One region of the Butyricicoccus sp. AM27-36 genome, then DNA from elsewhere that is predicted to be linked to it. Evidence: a T-box and tRNA genes for the amino acid it is inferred to sense, from the RefSeq annotation. Region 1 holds a T-box; the other holds one or more tRNA genes.
What was found. A T-box is a leader RNA that pairs with one kind of tRNA and senses whether it is charged. The one in region 1 lies ahead of pheS (phenylalanine--tRNA ligase subunit alpha), so its partner is inferred to be a tRNA-Phe.
Positions count from the first base shown of each region.

Region 2: it encodes a tRNA-Phe, which carries the amino acid that the T-box ahead of pheS (phenylalanine--tRNA ligase subunit alpha) is inferred to sense. The anticodon was not compared.

Region 1 covers NZ_QUJR01000004.1:134,411-141,967, forward strand. Annotated here, with positions in the region: gene DW724_RS07180 (copper amine oxidase N-terminal domain-containing protein) at 116-1,864, shown strand; gene pheT (phenylalanine--tRNA ligase subunit beta) at 1,932-4,340, opposite strand; gene pheS (phenylalanine--tRNA ligase subunit alpha) at 4,528-5,547, opposite strand; T-box leader at 5,729-5,963, opposite strand; gene DW724_RS07195 (type Z 30S ribosomal protein S14) at 6,685-6,870, opposite strand; gene rplE (50S ribosomal protein L5) at 6,885-7,430, opposite strand; gene rplX (50S ribosomal protein L24) at 7,450-7,557, opposite strand, start outside.
Region 2 covers NZ_QUJR01000001.1:265,260-272,816, reverse strand. Annotated here, with positions in the region: gene DW724_RS01260 (ABC transporter ATP-binding protein) at 1-676, shown strand, start outside; gene DW724_RS01255 (cupin domain-containing protein) at 834-1,181, opposite strand; gene DW724_RS01250 (sensor histidine kinase) at 1,328-3,379, opposite strand; gene DW724_RS01245 (response regulator transcription factor) at 3,382-4,068, opposite strand; gene DW724_RS01240 (S-layer homology domain-containing protein) at 4,205-4,789, opposite strand; tRNA gene DW724_RS01235 (tRNA-Cys) at 4,943-5,016, opposite strand; tRNA gene DW724_RS01230 (tRNA-Gly) at 5,020-5,095, opposite strand; tRNA gene DW724_RS01225 (tRNA-Phe) at 5,308-5,383, opposite strand; tRNA gene DW724_RS01220 (tRNA-Asp) at 5,414-5,490, opposite strand; gene hslO (Hsp33 family molecular chaperone HslO) at 5,601-6,482, opposite strand; gene DW724_RS01210 (class I SAM-dependent DNA methyltransferase) at 6,486-7,223, opposite strand; gene DW724_RS01205 (YerC/YecD family TrpR-related protein) at 7,216-7,530, opposite strand.

The DNA.
Region 1 (7,557 bases):
GGCTGCATGGGCAATATGCCGATTTTTCTCTGCCAATTTGCGGCAGGTTACAGGTAGACAACCCCTACCGATTTCCTGTACAATGGTAGTAACACCAACATGAGGGGGTTACGACATGAAAAAGATGAAACGATTTGCCTCTGCGGCACTGGCGGCACTGCTGCTGGCAGGCTCTGCGCCGAGTGCACTCGCGCTGGACACCACCCCGCCGATGTACAAGCAGTTCGGGTGTGACAGCGCTGAGGAGTACATGGATGAGGGACCGGGCTACGGCATTTTCGATTATGATACGCTCAGCGACCATTATCGACAGCACTGGGAAGCCATCCTCAAGGATCCCAATATCGCAGTCGATTACTGGGGTTATGGCAGTCTGGAGGATATGTCCCTTGGGTGGAATGATGACTTAGAGGAATGCTATCGTGCAACGGCGTACAACATGACAATCGCCGAGGAATACGAACTCCGCTGTCAGACTTCCGTGCAGCTCAACGGCGCGTATGTCCACTTTGCGGACGCACAGCCGGAAAAGGTAAACGGGCGCGTGATGGTTCCCTTCCGCGCCATTGCCGAGGTGCTCGGCGCCGAGGTCACATATGACGCCGGAAAAATCACCGCGAAAAAGGGCGGCGAAACGCTGTCGTTCGCGCTCGGCGGCAAGCAGCTTACCGTCACGGACAGCGCGGGCAAAACCGTCAAAACCGTGCAGCTTGATACCGCGCCGTACAAAAAAGGCGGACGCACCTATGTTCCGGTGCGCTTTTTCGCGGAAGCGTTCGGACTGACCGTGCAGTGGGATCAGGATATGCAGACCGCCGTGCTGTATGACCGCGCGGCGCTTGTAAACGACATTGACAGCAAGTTTACCGTGCTCAACAAGTGGATCAAGGCGCAGCCGTCCACCGAAAACGCCAAGACGCTGCGCACGGTGGCGACGATCAGCGCGGCGTACACCGCCTTCGACACCATCGACGGCAACAAGGATTACAAGGTCGATGTCAAAGCCGAAATTCTGGCGAACGGACAAGCCATTGAAGCGACCGTGACCGTCGATCTGCGCGTGCTGGCGTCTTATTTCCTCGGCGATTCGCAGGCGGATGACGTACTCACCGCCGCACAGGCAGCCCTCCTGCGCAGTGCGCTGAGCAACGTCAAGCTCGAGCTCCTATGCAGCGCGGACAGCGGCGACCTGTATTTGAAGTGCCCTGCCGTGGCAAAGATTCTGGCGATGGACAAAACGGACGACGCCGATCTCAAGGCGCTGTCGAACGGCGCGTGGCTGCACATCAACTGGGCGGACAGCACATTCGGCGCTCTGTTCAGCGAAAATCTGAAGATTCTGAAGAACAATACCTTTGCCTCGGTGGGCGAACGTATCGTTGCCTCGAACGAATCCAACGTGACCGCATATGAGCTTGGCTGGGAGGATTTTTATCGCAACATAAAGAATGACGTAAACCGCCTGAACGACCTGCTGGGCGATGAACAATTCACCGCAAGCGGCTCGCGCTACACGGCAAAGCTCGACAAGCAGAATGACGACTACGGGCAAACCATGACCGGCAGCTACACGCTGAACACGGCGGACGGCTCGTTCTCGGGCACGCTCGAAAGCCGCTCCGATAGCTGGAACACCACCAAAACCGTGCTGACGTTCTCCGGCAGTGTGCAGAACTGCAAATTGAACGCGACCTACCACACCAAGAACACCGGCATTCTGTCGCTCGATATCACACTGACCACGACCGAATCCAGTGTCGAGCCGAAAAACACGCCGCCTGCAGGCGACAAAATCGTCGAATGGACGCAGCATGATTATTCCAATGACTGGGATTCTGTCAATCCGGACGGTTCTCTCGGATAACGCAGTATAAAACCATAAAGAAAGAGCAGATGCCAAGCATCTGCTCTTTTTTGTACTTTTTCGAAACTTAGCCGCGCAGCTGAGCGCCGAACTCGGTCTCGAGCGCCGAGATAGCGGCACGCATTGCCTTGTCGCACTCCTCATCGGTGAGGGTACGGTCGGGTGCGCGCAGGGACAGCGAATAAGCCACGGACTTCTTGCCCTCCGGGATGCCCTTGCCCTTGTAAACGTCAAACAGCTTGACGGATTCAAGCAGCTTGCCTGCCGCCTTCTCAACAGCGGCCTGCATGGAAGCCGCCGGAACGGCATCATCAACCAGAACCGCGATATCGCGGGTGGATGCCGGGAACTTGGGCAGCGGATGATACAGCTTCTCCGGGTCGATGGCGGCCAGCAGCGCGTCCATCTGCAGCTCGGCAGCGAGCACCTCGCCGGACAGGCCGTAGCGTGCGGCAACGGTCGGATGAATGGTGCCGAATACGCCGATCTCCTTGCCGTCAATGAGCACCTTGGCACAGCGGCCCGGGTGATAGGACGGGTTGGCCTTCTCGGGAGCGAAGGACGCACCCTTGATGTTCAGCTCACGCAGCAGCGCCTCGATGGCGCCCTTGAACTGGAAGAACGACAGGCGGCCGTAGCTGCCGAGGGTCAGGATCTTCTCCTCGTGCGGCAGTACGTCCGGGTCAGCCTTGCCATCCTTGACGGTCGGGGTGTAGATGGTGCCCAGCTCGTACAGCGAAGCGGTCGGGTTGCGGTGTGCGTGGTTGTGCGCCAGATTATCCAGCATGGACGGCAGCACGGTGGTACGCATCACGCTGAAATCCTCACCAAGCGGGTTGAGGATGGTGGTGGAGATACGGCGCGGGTCGTTCTCGTCCCAGCCGATCATGTCGTAGAACTTCGGAGAGATGAACGAGTGGCTCATGGACTCGTCAAAGCCCGCCTCGCGGCAAACCAGCGCGGCAGCGCGCTCCGCCTGCTGAGCCGGCGTGAACTCACCCTGTACCATCTCACCGGCATACAGCGTGGTCGGAATCTTGTCGTAGCCGTACATGCGGGCAACCTCCTCGGCTACGTCGCACATACGGTTGATGTCGGTGCGGAAGAACGGCACAACGACCTCGTTGTTCTCGATCTTGAAGCCCAGCTTCTCGAGCAGCTTTACCTGCTCCTCCGTGGACAGCTCCAGACCGAGCAGCGCGTTCATCTTGTCCGGCTCAAACGGCAGACGCTTGTGGTTCGGGTCGGAGTTGTCAACGTCGATAATGCCGTCGATGACCTCGCCTGCGCCCAACTGCTCCACCAGCTCGCACGCACGGTTGACCGCATCGAGGGTCATGCGCGGGTCAAGGCCCTTCTCAAAGCGACCGGAGGCCTCGGTACGCATGCCGAGCGCCTTTGCGGTGATACGAACGGTAGCGCCGTGGAAGTTTGCGGACTCGAAAACGACGGTCTTGGTGTCGTCCATAATCTCGGAGTTTGCGCCGCCCATAACGCCTGCAACAGCAACCGGCTTGTCGTTGTCGCAGATGGCGAGCATCTTGTCGCTCAGGTCGTGATCTACGCCGTCCAGAGTCTGGATGGACTCACCGTTGCGGGCACGGCGGACAACAATGCGGCCGTCGGACAGGCACTTGTAGTCGAACGCATGCATCGGCTGGCCGTACTCGAGCATAACATAGTTGGTGATATCAACGATGTTGTTGATCGGACGAACGCCGCAGGCATGCAGACGCTCGCGCATCCACGCCGGAGACGGCTCGATCTTGATATTCTTGACAATGCGGGCGATGTAGCGCGGGCACAGGTCGGTATCCTTAACCTCAACCGACATATACTCGTTGATATCGCCGCCCACGCCCTTTACCTCCGGGGTCTTGACGCTGAACGGACGGTCGAAGGTAGCCGCAGTCTCGCGGGCCAGACCGATCACGCTCAGGCAGTCCGGGCGGTTGGACGTAATCTCAAAATCGGAAACCCAGTCGTCCAGACCGAGCACCTTCTTGATGTCCTCGCCAACCGGGGTGCCGGCCGGCAGGAACAGGATGCCGTTCTCGCACGCATACGGTACGCAGCCGTGGGACAGACCCAGCTCCTGGAACGAGCACATCATGCCGTTGGACGGCACGCCGCGCAGCTTGCCCTTGGTGATCTTCACGCCGCCCGGCAGGGTGGACTTGTGCAGGCAGACCGGGCAGATCTCGCCAACGGACGCAGGCGTTACATTGGGTGCGCCGGTGACGATCTGCACCGGCTCCTCCTTGCCGACATCGAGCTGGCAAATCTTCAGATGGTCGGAATCCGGGTGATCGACAACCTCGAGGATCTTGCCGGTAACAACGTTGTCGATCTCCGCGCCGAGGTAGTAAACCTCCTCGACCTTGGAGCCGGACATAGTCAGCTTGGCATCATACTCCTTCGGGGTGATGCCGGTCATATCGGTATAATCCGAAAGCCAGGATAATGGCAGTTTCATTGATAGGAACACTCCTTTTGGTGTTATTGTTGTCCGTAGGGCGCGACGACTCGGCGCGCCGTATTTGCCGCCTGCATATACTTACGAGCGGCGCGCCGGGGTCGTCGCGCCCTACGATAATACGTATCGCTTGTAACATGCGGGAGAGTGCGGCGGGATGAGGTCATCCCGCCCTACGGGTGCAGGTTTAGAACTGGTGCAGGAATCGAACGTCGTTCTCATAGAACAGACGGATATCGTCGATCTTGAAACGGCCCATAACCATACGCTCCAGACCGATGCCGAAGGCGTAGCCGGAGTATTCATTCGGGTCGATGCCGCTCATCTCAAGCACCTTGGGGTGAACCATGCCGCAGCCGAGGATCTCGATCCAGCCCTCGCCCTTGCAGAGCGGGCAGCCTTCGCCGTGGCAGCGGTAGCACTGGATATCCATCTCCGCAGACGGCTCGGTGAACGGGAAGTGATGCGGACGGAAACGAACAACCGTGTCCTCGCCGTACAGCTTCTTTGCAAACAGTTCGAGGATGCCCTTCAGGTCGCTCATGCGGATGCCCTTATCGACAACCAGACCCTCGATCTGATGGAACAGCGGAGAGTGGGTTGCGTCAACGGCGTCCGAACGGTAAACACGGCCCGGCGCAATAATGCGGATCGGCGGCTTGCGCTTTTCCATCGTGCGGACCTGCATCGGAGAGGTCTGCGTGCGGAGCACAACGTTATCCGAAATATAGAAGGTATCCTGCGTGTCGCGTGCCGGATGATCCTTCGGAATGTTCAGCGCCTCAAAGTTGTAGTGATCCAGCTCAACCTCCGGACCCTCAGCGATCGAGAAGCCCAGACCGAGGAAAATCTCCTTGAACTCATCGAGCACGATGTTCAGCGGATGCTTTTTGCCGATGACAACATCCTCACCCGGCAGGGTAACGTCGATGGTCTCAGCCTCCAGCTTCTTCTCGAGCGCAGCCTGCTCGATCAGCTTCTTCTGCTTGTCAATGATGGTTTCGATCTCCGCACGAACGTCGTTGATCAGCTGACCAACAACCGGACGCTCCTCTGCAGCAACGTCCTTCATGCCCTTGAGCAGCGCGGTCAGCTCACCCTTTTTGCCGAGGAACTTAACGCGGGCCTCGTCCAGCGCGCGCGAATCCTTCGCGGCAGCGAGCTGCTCCTTCGCGGTCTGCAAAATGCCTTGCAGCTTTTCTTTCATACCAATTCTCCTTTGGAATGTGATTTTGTGATAGAGTGAAGGCGGATAGTTCGTAGGGCGTGACGACCTCGGCACGCCGTCTGAAATCATCAGCTGCCGTTCGATGCGGCGCGCCGAGTCGTCGCGCCCTACGGGTATCATCCATTACAGTGGTAATAAAAAACGCCTTCCGTCCCCGTAAAATAGGGACGAAAGGCGTAAAACTTCCGTGGTACCACCCTGATTCCCGAAAAAAATCGGGCACTCATTGAACGCCGGTAACGGAGCGTTACTTCGCCGGCGCCTACTGCATCTATTCAACACCGGTGCTCACAGGGGAACTTCGCGCCATACCTCGATAAACGGCTTGCAGCCATGGGACCGTTCTCTCTGAGAAAGAGGAACACAGCGTTACTTTTCCTGCTCATCGCATTGGAATATTCATAACAGAATTATTAAAACACATTTTGCAGGAAAATGCAAGAGGAAAACCGGATTTTTTCGTTAAAATGAAGATTTAACGTGATGTTTTCCCTTGTTTGTCGGTGCGCCGAGGTCGGCGCACCCTACGAGATAGATTGTACCAATTATTAAACCCGCAGGTGCCGTCCGTAACAACACACAAAAGCGTTGCGCGACACTGTCATCCCCCAGGGAACCCTCTCTTGCCCTTCGGGCAATTCATCTTGTGTCGCGCCTGCGTAGAGTAAACCGCCTGTGTAGCAGTAAACTGTCTGGCACTGCGAATAGGTAGAGAAATGGGAGCACACTGTGCTCCCCTACGGTAGGAAAAATCCTCTATCGTTCCTTTTTTCGCAGCGGTCACATATAGGAAATCTGCGCCAGACTCTCCAAGGGAAAGGGGAGATTCACAAGAGGGTGGAAACCGCAGGTGTCTACCCTCTTGTGCGCCCGCGCGGCGTCAGCGCACTCCCCGCTGAGGTGCAGCGAAAAACTCTCCGCCCGGAAAGGGCGAACACGCCTGCGGCAGTTCGCGTACCCCGCTCAGCCGGTGCTGAAAAAGGCTGCCGCCCGTTAGGGGCGAACCCGCTTACGCAGTTCGCGTGCCCCGATAAGTCGGTGCAGAAATGGTCTCTGCCCACCGTTAAAGCATAAAAAAAGGAACCCTTACGGGTTCCTTTTTGAAATCGCTCTTCCTTACCAGGATGCCTTGCGGACACCCGGAATCTGGCCCTTGTAAGCCAGCTCGCGGAAGCAGATACGGCAGATACCGAAATCACGCAGGTAAGCGTGCGGACGGCCGCAGATCTTGCAGCGGTTGTAAGCTCGGCTGGAGAACTTCGGCTTAGCCTGCTGCTTGAGAACCATCGACTTCTTAGCCATTTAACTTCTCCTCCTTACTTCTCAAACGGAGCGCCCATCAGAGTAAGCAGCTCCTTTGCTTCTTCATCGGTATTTGCAGTGGTGCAGATAACGATGTTCATGCCGCGGATCTTGTCGATCTGATCGTAGGAAATTTCCGGGAAGATCAGCTGCTCGTTCAGACCCAGAGCGTAGTTGCCACGGCCGTCAAATGCGTTGCCGTTGATGCCGCGGAAGTCGCGTACACGCGGCAGAGCTACGTTGAACAGACGATCCAGGAACTCCCACATGCGGTCACGGCGCAGGGTTACCTTAACGCCTACCGGCATGCCGTCACGCAGCTTGAAGTTTGCGATGGACTTCTTAGCGTGGGTGATGATCGGCTTCTGGCCGGAGATCAGGGTGATATCACGGACAATAGCCTCGATAACCTTGGAGTTACCGTTTGCTTCCTTACCGCAGCCGACGTTGATTACGATCTTGTCGAGCTTCGGGATCTGCATTGCGCTCTCGTACTGAAACTTCTTCATCAGAGCAGGCGCAACTTCCGCAGTATACTTTGCTTTCATATTCGGAACCATTTATTGCAACCTCCTCTTCTTAAAGCGTTTCGCCGCAGTGCTTGCACACCGTCAGCTTAGTGCCGTTCTCGGTGAACTTGTGCGCTACACGAGTCGGCTTGTCGCACTTCGGGCATACGCGCATTAC
Region 2 (7,557 bases), on a different contig from region 1:
CTCCTTTACCGCAAAGCAGGGCGAGGTCACGGCACTGGTGGGTCCCTCCGGCGGCGGCAAGACTACCGTTTCCCGGCTGGCGGCACGGTTCTGGGACTACCAGAAGGGCGGCATCACCGTGGGCGGCATGGAGGTTTCCCGAATCGACCCGGAAAAGCTCATGAGCCTGTATTCCATCGTGTTTCAGGATGTGACTCTGTTTGACAATACGATACTGGAAAATATCCGTCTGGGGCGCAAAGGTGCCACCGACGAGGAGGTCCTTGCGGCGGCAAAGCTGGCAAACTGCGAGGAATTTGCCGAAAAGCTGCCGGACAAGTGGAACACGAACATCGGCGAGAATGGCTGCGCCCTTTCCGGCGGCGAGCGTCAGCGCATTTCCATTGCCCGCGCCTTCCTGAAGGATGCGCCCATCATTCTGCTGGACGAAGCCACCGCCAGTCTGGACGTGGAGAACGAAACTGCCATTCAGGAGGCACTTTCCCGGCTCATAAAACACAAAACTGTCCTTATCATCGCCCATCGGATGCGCACCGTAGCTGGGGCGGACAAAATCGTGGTGCTGTCCGACGGCGTGGTGGCCGAACAGGGCGCACCCGATGCACTTTATGCCCGGAACGGCCAGTACACCCACATGGTGGATCTGCAGACCGAAAGCCAGCGCTGGGTCATCTGACCCAATTCAAAACAGCCTCCCGGCACAACAAAAAAGGACATCTACTCAAAAGAATAGATGTCCTTTTTAGCACCCGAATCCGTCAGCTAACAGTCATGTTTAAATTACTTCCTTATCACTGTTAAACCAAGGTTTCGAGTTCTTTGCGTCTCCGCGCTTACTTCATAATGATCAGTGCCATGAACACGAGGTCGGTATCGCCGGTATTATCCAGCGCATGACCGGTGCCATCCGGACAGAAGGTCACATCGCCCGCCTTGACCGGATAGGACTTCTCACCATCGTTATACGAGCCTTCGCCGCTCAGGATGTAGTACGTCTCGGTCTCGCCGTGGTGCTCGTGGAAGCCGAGCGTGCAGTTCGGCTCGATGGTTACCTTTGCATACAGGCCGCACTTGCCGTCCAGCTCCTTCTCACCGAGCAGGCGCTCGATGATAACGTGGCCCTTGCCGCCAGCCATCTGCTCTACCTTATCTACCTGATGTTCGCTTGCAGTCGTAATCATAATTCTTTCCGCCTTTCTTGTCCCGGGCAATACCGCATGATTGAAGCTGCGGTGTTGCCCTTACCGCTCACGCAGTTTCTTGTCAATTCCTATTATAGCGGTTGTAATCCAAATTACAAGATAAGATTTCCATTTCCGCGAAGAATTTACTTTGCAGTAATGCCATACACCGGAAAGCCGATACGCACCTTAAACTGATCGCCGTCCACCGAGACCTCAAACGTGCCGCCGCAGGCTTCGGTATAGCTTTTTGCGATGGCGAGACCCAGACCGCTGCCCTCGGTCGAGCGCGCCGCATCACCGCGGACAAACCGTTCGGTAATTTCGTCGGCAGCAAAGTCCATCTCGTAGTTGGCGGTGTTTTTGAGTTCAATAATGGCCTGACCATTCTCCTCTGCAACAGAGAGGAACACGCGCGTGCCCTTGAGCGCATATTTCACGCAGTTGCCGATGAGATTCTCCAGCACGCGGGACAGCTTGCGTCCGTCCGCCCAGATGGGCAGCTCCCGCTCGGGAATGGCGGCTTTGACGGTCAAGCCGCTCTCCTGCACGGCCTTGTCCTGCTCCGCGAGCGCCTGCCGGGCGAGCGTGCACGCATCCAGCCGTTCGCTGATGATCTGCTCTGCGCCGGACTGCACCTTGGAGATATCGAACAGGTCGCTCGTCAGGTTTTTGAGCCGCAGACCCTTTTGATGGATAATGCGGGCGTAGTCGTTCGCCTCCTCCGGCGTTAAATCCATTTTGCCGAGCAGATCGGAATAGTTAAGGATGCTGGTCAGCGGCGTTTTCAAATCGTGGCTGACGTTGGTGATCAGTTCGCTTTTCATGCGTTCCGCGCGGACTTCGTTCTGCAGCGCCGCCTGCATGCCGTCACCAAGCGAGTTAATGTCCTCGGCCATCTCCGCGAACACGCCCCCCGGCATATCGGTCAGCTTGAAGCCGAGGTCGCCCGCACGCAGCCGGCGCAGTGCGTCCACGATACGCTCAAAGCCGGTGATGCGTTTGATGAGAAAGTAACCTGCCGCGAGAAACCAGACCGTGCCGAACACGAAGACAAAAAACGAGCCGCCCACTCCGCCGAACACCGCCGCAAGGAACGCGAGAACAACCGAATACGCCGTAAAGAGCAGCACAACGTTGCGCGTTTTGTAGTCGCGGAACAGCATGCGGCGCAGTTTTCCGAAGCTTTGCCGGATGCACTTGCATACCTTAATAAAGGTTCGCCAGCACCAGAGGATGAATCGAATCGACCAGCACTGCTTGACGAAGCTGCGGTTCTTGATCACGCGCACGAGCGACAGCGTAAGTTCAAGTGCGAACGCAAACGCCGCGACAAAAAACAGGATGGACGGTACGAGCAATATCGACATGTCGTTTGTGCCGTTCAGCAATTCACCCATCAGTGCCAGATTCAGTCCGCCTGCCGTACCGAGCACCGCCCAGAAGCACAGCACGTTCACTTCCACCGGCAGACGGTCGATGGTGACAAGGTGCACGCCCTCATCCTCCGGCTTGCGGCCGGTGACGAACAGCAGATACACGAACAGCACCAGTGCAATCACCGTCAGCACAATCGCCTGCTGGAGCACGCCGGTAATCTGCGTTTTCTGCGTTTCCCACTCAGCCTTGATGGGTGCAGCCTGTGCGTCCGTGAAGCGCACCAGCAGCAAGGTGTTAGACGGGTACGGATTGAACTTATTGAACTTCCAGCCTTCCTCTGCCGCATCCTCCTCGGTGTAGTAGCCGTAACTTCCCGTCTCCTCATCGTAAACCGCAAGCGGATAGCCGTAGTAAATTCCCACATTGGACTGCACATTGCCACCCGGCCGTGTGATCATGTAAAACGCAGATTTTTTTGCCGCGGCTTCGGTCAGCGTGTCATCGCCGACCGTTTTATCGCCCATTCTGCCGAAATAGTTTCCCGCAAAATCCGTATGCTGCCTGCTGAATTCCGCTGCGTCCATGCCATCCTCAAACGCATTCGCCATTTCAGCACACATTATGCCGAGCTGCTGATGCATATAGGACGAGTCGGCAAAATCGCCCTCAAAGCGATAGACCATTTGGTCAAGGCCGTTCGCGGCAAAATCTGTTATCGTGTTCTCAACGAGAAACAGTGCACCTGCAAAGCACCCCACAATGCCTGCAAACGCGATAAGCTTTACTACCGTACTGCGTAAGATCCCCTTGATATTCATACTCACTCGCTCCTTTCGATTTTGTAGCCGACACCCCATACCACCTTGAGGTAGCGCGGCTCCTTCGGGTTGATCTCTATCTTTTCGCGGATGTGCCGCACATGGACGGCGATGGCGTTGTCGCTGACGATATCGTCATTCCACACCTGCCGGTAAATCTCCTCCGTGGAGAACACCCTTCCCGGGTGACGGCACAGCAGCTCAAGTATTTTGTATTCGAGCGGTGTGAGACGAACGGCTTCGCCGTCTACCGTCACGCTTTTGCTCTCGGTGTCGAGCACCAGTCCGCGGATGGCGATCTGCGTTTCCTTTATCTGCATCGCGCCCAGCTGGGTATAGCGGCGCAGCTGGCTTTTCACGCGCGCAACCAGCTCGGACGGGTTAAACGGCTTTGTAATGTAATCATCCGCACCCGCGGTCAGTCCGAGGATTTTATCCGCGTCCTCGCTCTTGGCCGACAGCAGAATGATCGGCAGATTTTTGCTTTCCCTTACCTTTAATAAGGTTTTGATTCCGTCCAGCTCGGGCATCATAATGTCAAGGATGATAAGGTGTACGTTCTCGGTCATTACGATGTCGAGCGCCTCCAGACCGTTGTACGCCTTGCGCACCAGATAGCCGTCCGCCTGCAGGAATATCGCAATGCTTTCCACGATCTCGCGGTCGTCGTCCACCACCAGAACAGTCAGCTTTTCCATTTTCCCTTCCCCCTTTCGTTACTTCTATCTTACCACAGGTTTCTGTTGTTTTCCGCAGGGAATTTCTTTAGATTTTATGAAGATGAAAAAAAGTCCCTCGGGTGAGGGACTTTTCTTTGCCGCGTGTTTATTTGCTGATTGCGTTGTAAATCATCTGCGCGGCATACTGACGCGGGAGTGCATCATCCGGCTTTGTATTTACAGAGACCAGAAGACCGTCTTTATCTGCCAGCTTCAAGGCATTTTCCTTCCACTGTGCACCGGTCAGACCATCCTTCTGTACATCGTGACCGCTGTATACCAGCAGCATTTTCGCGGCTTCAGCAGTTGTTACAGACGCATTCGGCGCAAAAACCGTACTCGACTTGCCGGAAACGATACCATAAGCCTGACAATACTTAACGTAGCCGTTCGACCAGGTACCAGCCGTATCCGCAAACGTGTCGGTCATATCCTTTGCGTAGTAAGATGCATCATCCGAGCCGGTACGCAGTACAAACATCATCTTTGCCATTTCCGCGCGGGAAACCGTCTTATCCGGCTTGAACGAACCGTCCTCGTAGCCCTTGATGACGTTCTTCTCGGTCAGGGTGTCCAGCACCTTGCTGTCCACCTTAATGCTGCTCTGGTCGGTGAACGCTGCACCGGCAAAGGCTGTTGCTGCGCAGGCTGCCGCCATGCTCAGCGCGATCAGTCGCTTTCTGAGTGTCATATTAAATTCCTCCTTTTATTGCATGGACGCCGTAGTGCATCCATAGGTGAAATATAACACAGTCTACAGTATTTGTCAACCTTTACCTGAATTTGTGCAAATTCGTGTGATTTTGTGCAAAACAAAAAGACTGATGTTTTCACATCAGTCTTTTGGAGGTACCACCCAGAATCGAACTGGGGATCAGGGAGTTGCAGTCCCACGCCTTACCGCTTGGCTATGGTACCATGTGGAGCGGCTGACGAGGCTCGAACTCGCTACCTCCACCTTGGCAAGGTGGCGCTCTACCAGATGAGCTACAGCCGCATATTTAGTTTTTCGCGCTAACGCGATTTTTGTCAGTGCCGATTAGTTACCGGACGCTTCGGGTTTAACGCTCACGGGCGGAATCGCTTTTGCTGCGGCAAAAGCCACGCTGGTTGAAATATGCCACCGGCATATTTCCAAGAGCCAGCTTTCGATTCCTTGGCTTGGAGGTATTATTTTTTCAATGAGTGCTACGGCACTCATTGAAAAAATGGTGCCTCCGGGCGGAATCGAACCACCGACACGGGGATTTTCAGTCCCCTGCTCTACCGACTGAGCTACAGAGGCATATTTCTTCAATCGTTTCCGATTGAAGAATGGCGACCCGGATGGGACTTGAACCCACGGCCTCTAGCGTGACAGGCTAGCGCTCTAACCAACTGAGCTACCGGGCCAGGCCGTCGTCGCTGTTTCGTTTTCGTTCGTATCTCTCAGCGACGATGTTTATTATACAGAACCTGTGCCCAAATGTCAACACTTTTTTCAAAGTTTTTTTATTTTCTTTTTATTTCGTTGCGTGTGTTAAAAGTTCCTGCAACTCTGCGCGGCTGAAACGATAGATTTTATCACAAAACTGGCAGGTTACCTCACTACTTTCCTGTTCTTCCGCCATCTTGCAAAGTTCGGTTTTTCCCATGCTGATGAGCGCGCGCTCTACTTTTTCACGGCTGCACGCACAGCGGTAGCCGATTTCACTGGTCTGCAGAAAATCTACCTCAAAGCCATCGAGCACCGCGCGGATGATGTCCTCGAGGCTCATGCCCTTATCGAGCATAGCAGTCATGCTCTCCAGCTTCGCCAGATTGGCCTCCAGCTTGTCAATGTCGGAATCCTTCACGCCCGGCATAAGCTGCACGAGCCAGCCGCCGGCACATTTGACCGAGCAGTCGGTATCCACGAGCACGCCGAGCGCGCACGCAGACGGGATCTGCTCGCTCTCCGCGAAATAGCGGGTCAGATCCTCGGCAATCTCGCCGTTGACGAGCGCAACCGTGCCCGTGATCGGGTCCTTCATGCCAATGTCCTTAATCACCATCAGATAGCCGCGGCCGACACCGCCGCCTACATTCAGCTTGCCGTCCGCACGCAGCGGCAGATCGACAGCCGGGTCCTGCAGATAGCCGCGCACATAGCCGTCCGAATCACCGACGCAGACGATCGCGCCGAGCGGGCCGTTGCCCTTGATCTGCACGGTCACGGAGCCGTCCTCTACCTTGAGCTGGCTGCCCATGATGGCAGTCGCGGTCAGCGTCCGTCCGAGGGCTGCGGTAGCCAGCGGCGTGGTGCTGTGGATTTCGTGTGCGCGCTCGACCAGCTCGGTCGTGCTGGCTGCACAAATCTGGATGCCCGCGTCACGGGCGATCGCGCGAAGTAACGTATCGCTCATAAGTTAATCTCTCTTTCGTGCTGTAAAGTAAATGCGGTCCTCGCCGCCCTGTACGGGCGCAAAGGACTGATCGCCATAGGTTTTGATCTCGGTAAAACCGGCCTGCTCCAGCATGGCGGTCAGCTGTGCAGGCTCGTAGATGCGCTCCTCGTGCGTTTCCTGCGCACGGTGCCACACATCGTCCTCCTGCTCGAAAATATCGAACTGGTAGGCGCACAGGCCGTCCTCGACCGCCGCCTGCCATACGCAGAATACGCCGTCGTCCTCGCGGACATAGCTTTCGCCATCAATGCGGGCGAATTTTTCCGGTGTGTTGATGTCGAATACGAACAGGCCGTCCGGATTGAGGAACGTGTGTACGCGCTCGAAGGCGGTCTGCAGTGCTTCCGGCTCAGTGACGTAGTTTACGCTGTCCAGACAGCACAGGCACGCGTCTACCGCGCCGTACAGGTCCAGTTCTTCCATGCGCTGATTGAGCAGCAGCGGACGCGGCTCACAGTCCAGCGTGTTCTGCAGCGCCTGCATGAGCATTTCCGGCGATGCGTCCGCGCCGATCATATCATAGCCGCGCTGCGCCAGAATGCGCGTCAGACTGCCGGTTCCGCACGCCAGATCGAGCACCAGCGACGGCTTTACGCCTTCCCGCTCAAACAGGCGCTCGAAAAAGTCAGCCCATTCCTCGTAGCCCACGTCATCCGTGAAGCGGTCATAGTATTCCGACAGAGTCTCGTAACTATTCATGGCTCTCCTCTGCTGTTTCGTCCTCCTTGAGCCGGTCGAGCATCTTGCGGTAGCCGTCCGAGCCATACACAAGGCACTTGTTCACGCGGCTGATCGTCGCGGTGGACGCGCCGGTCTCCTGCACGATATCGCTGTAAATGCGTCCCTCGTCCAGCATGCGCGCCACCTGAAAGCGCTGCACCATGGCACGCAGTTCGGCGATCGTGCACAGATCTTCAAAAAAGTCGTAGCAATCCTCGACCGTCTGCAGCTTGAGAATACCGCGGAACAGAATGTCCATATCCTCGTCCTTCAACTTTCGATTCATGATCTATCCCTCCCTACATTCGTTTTT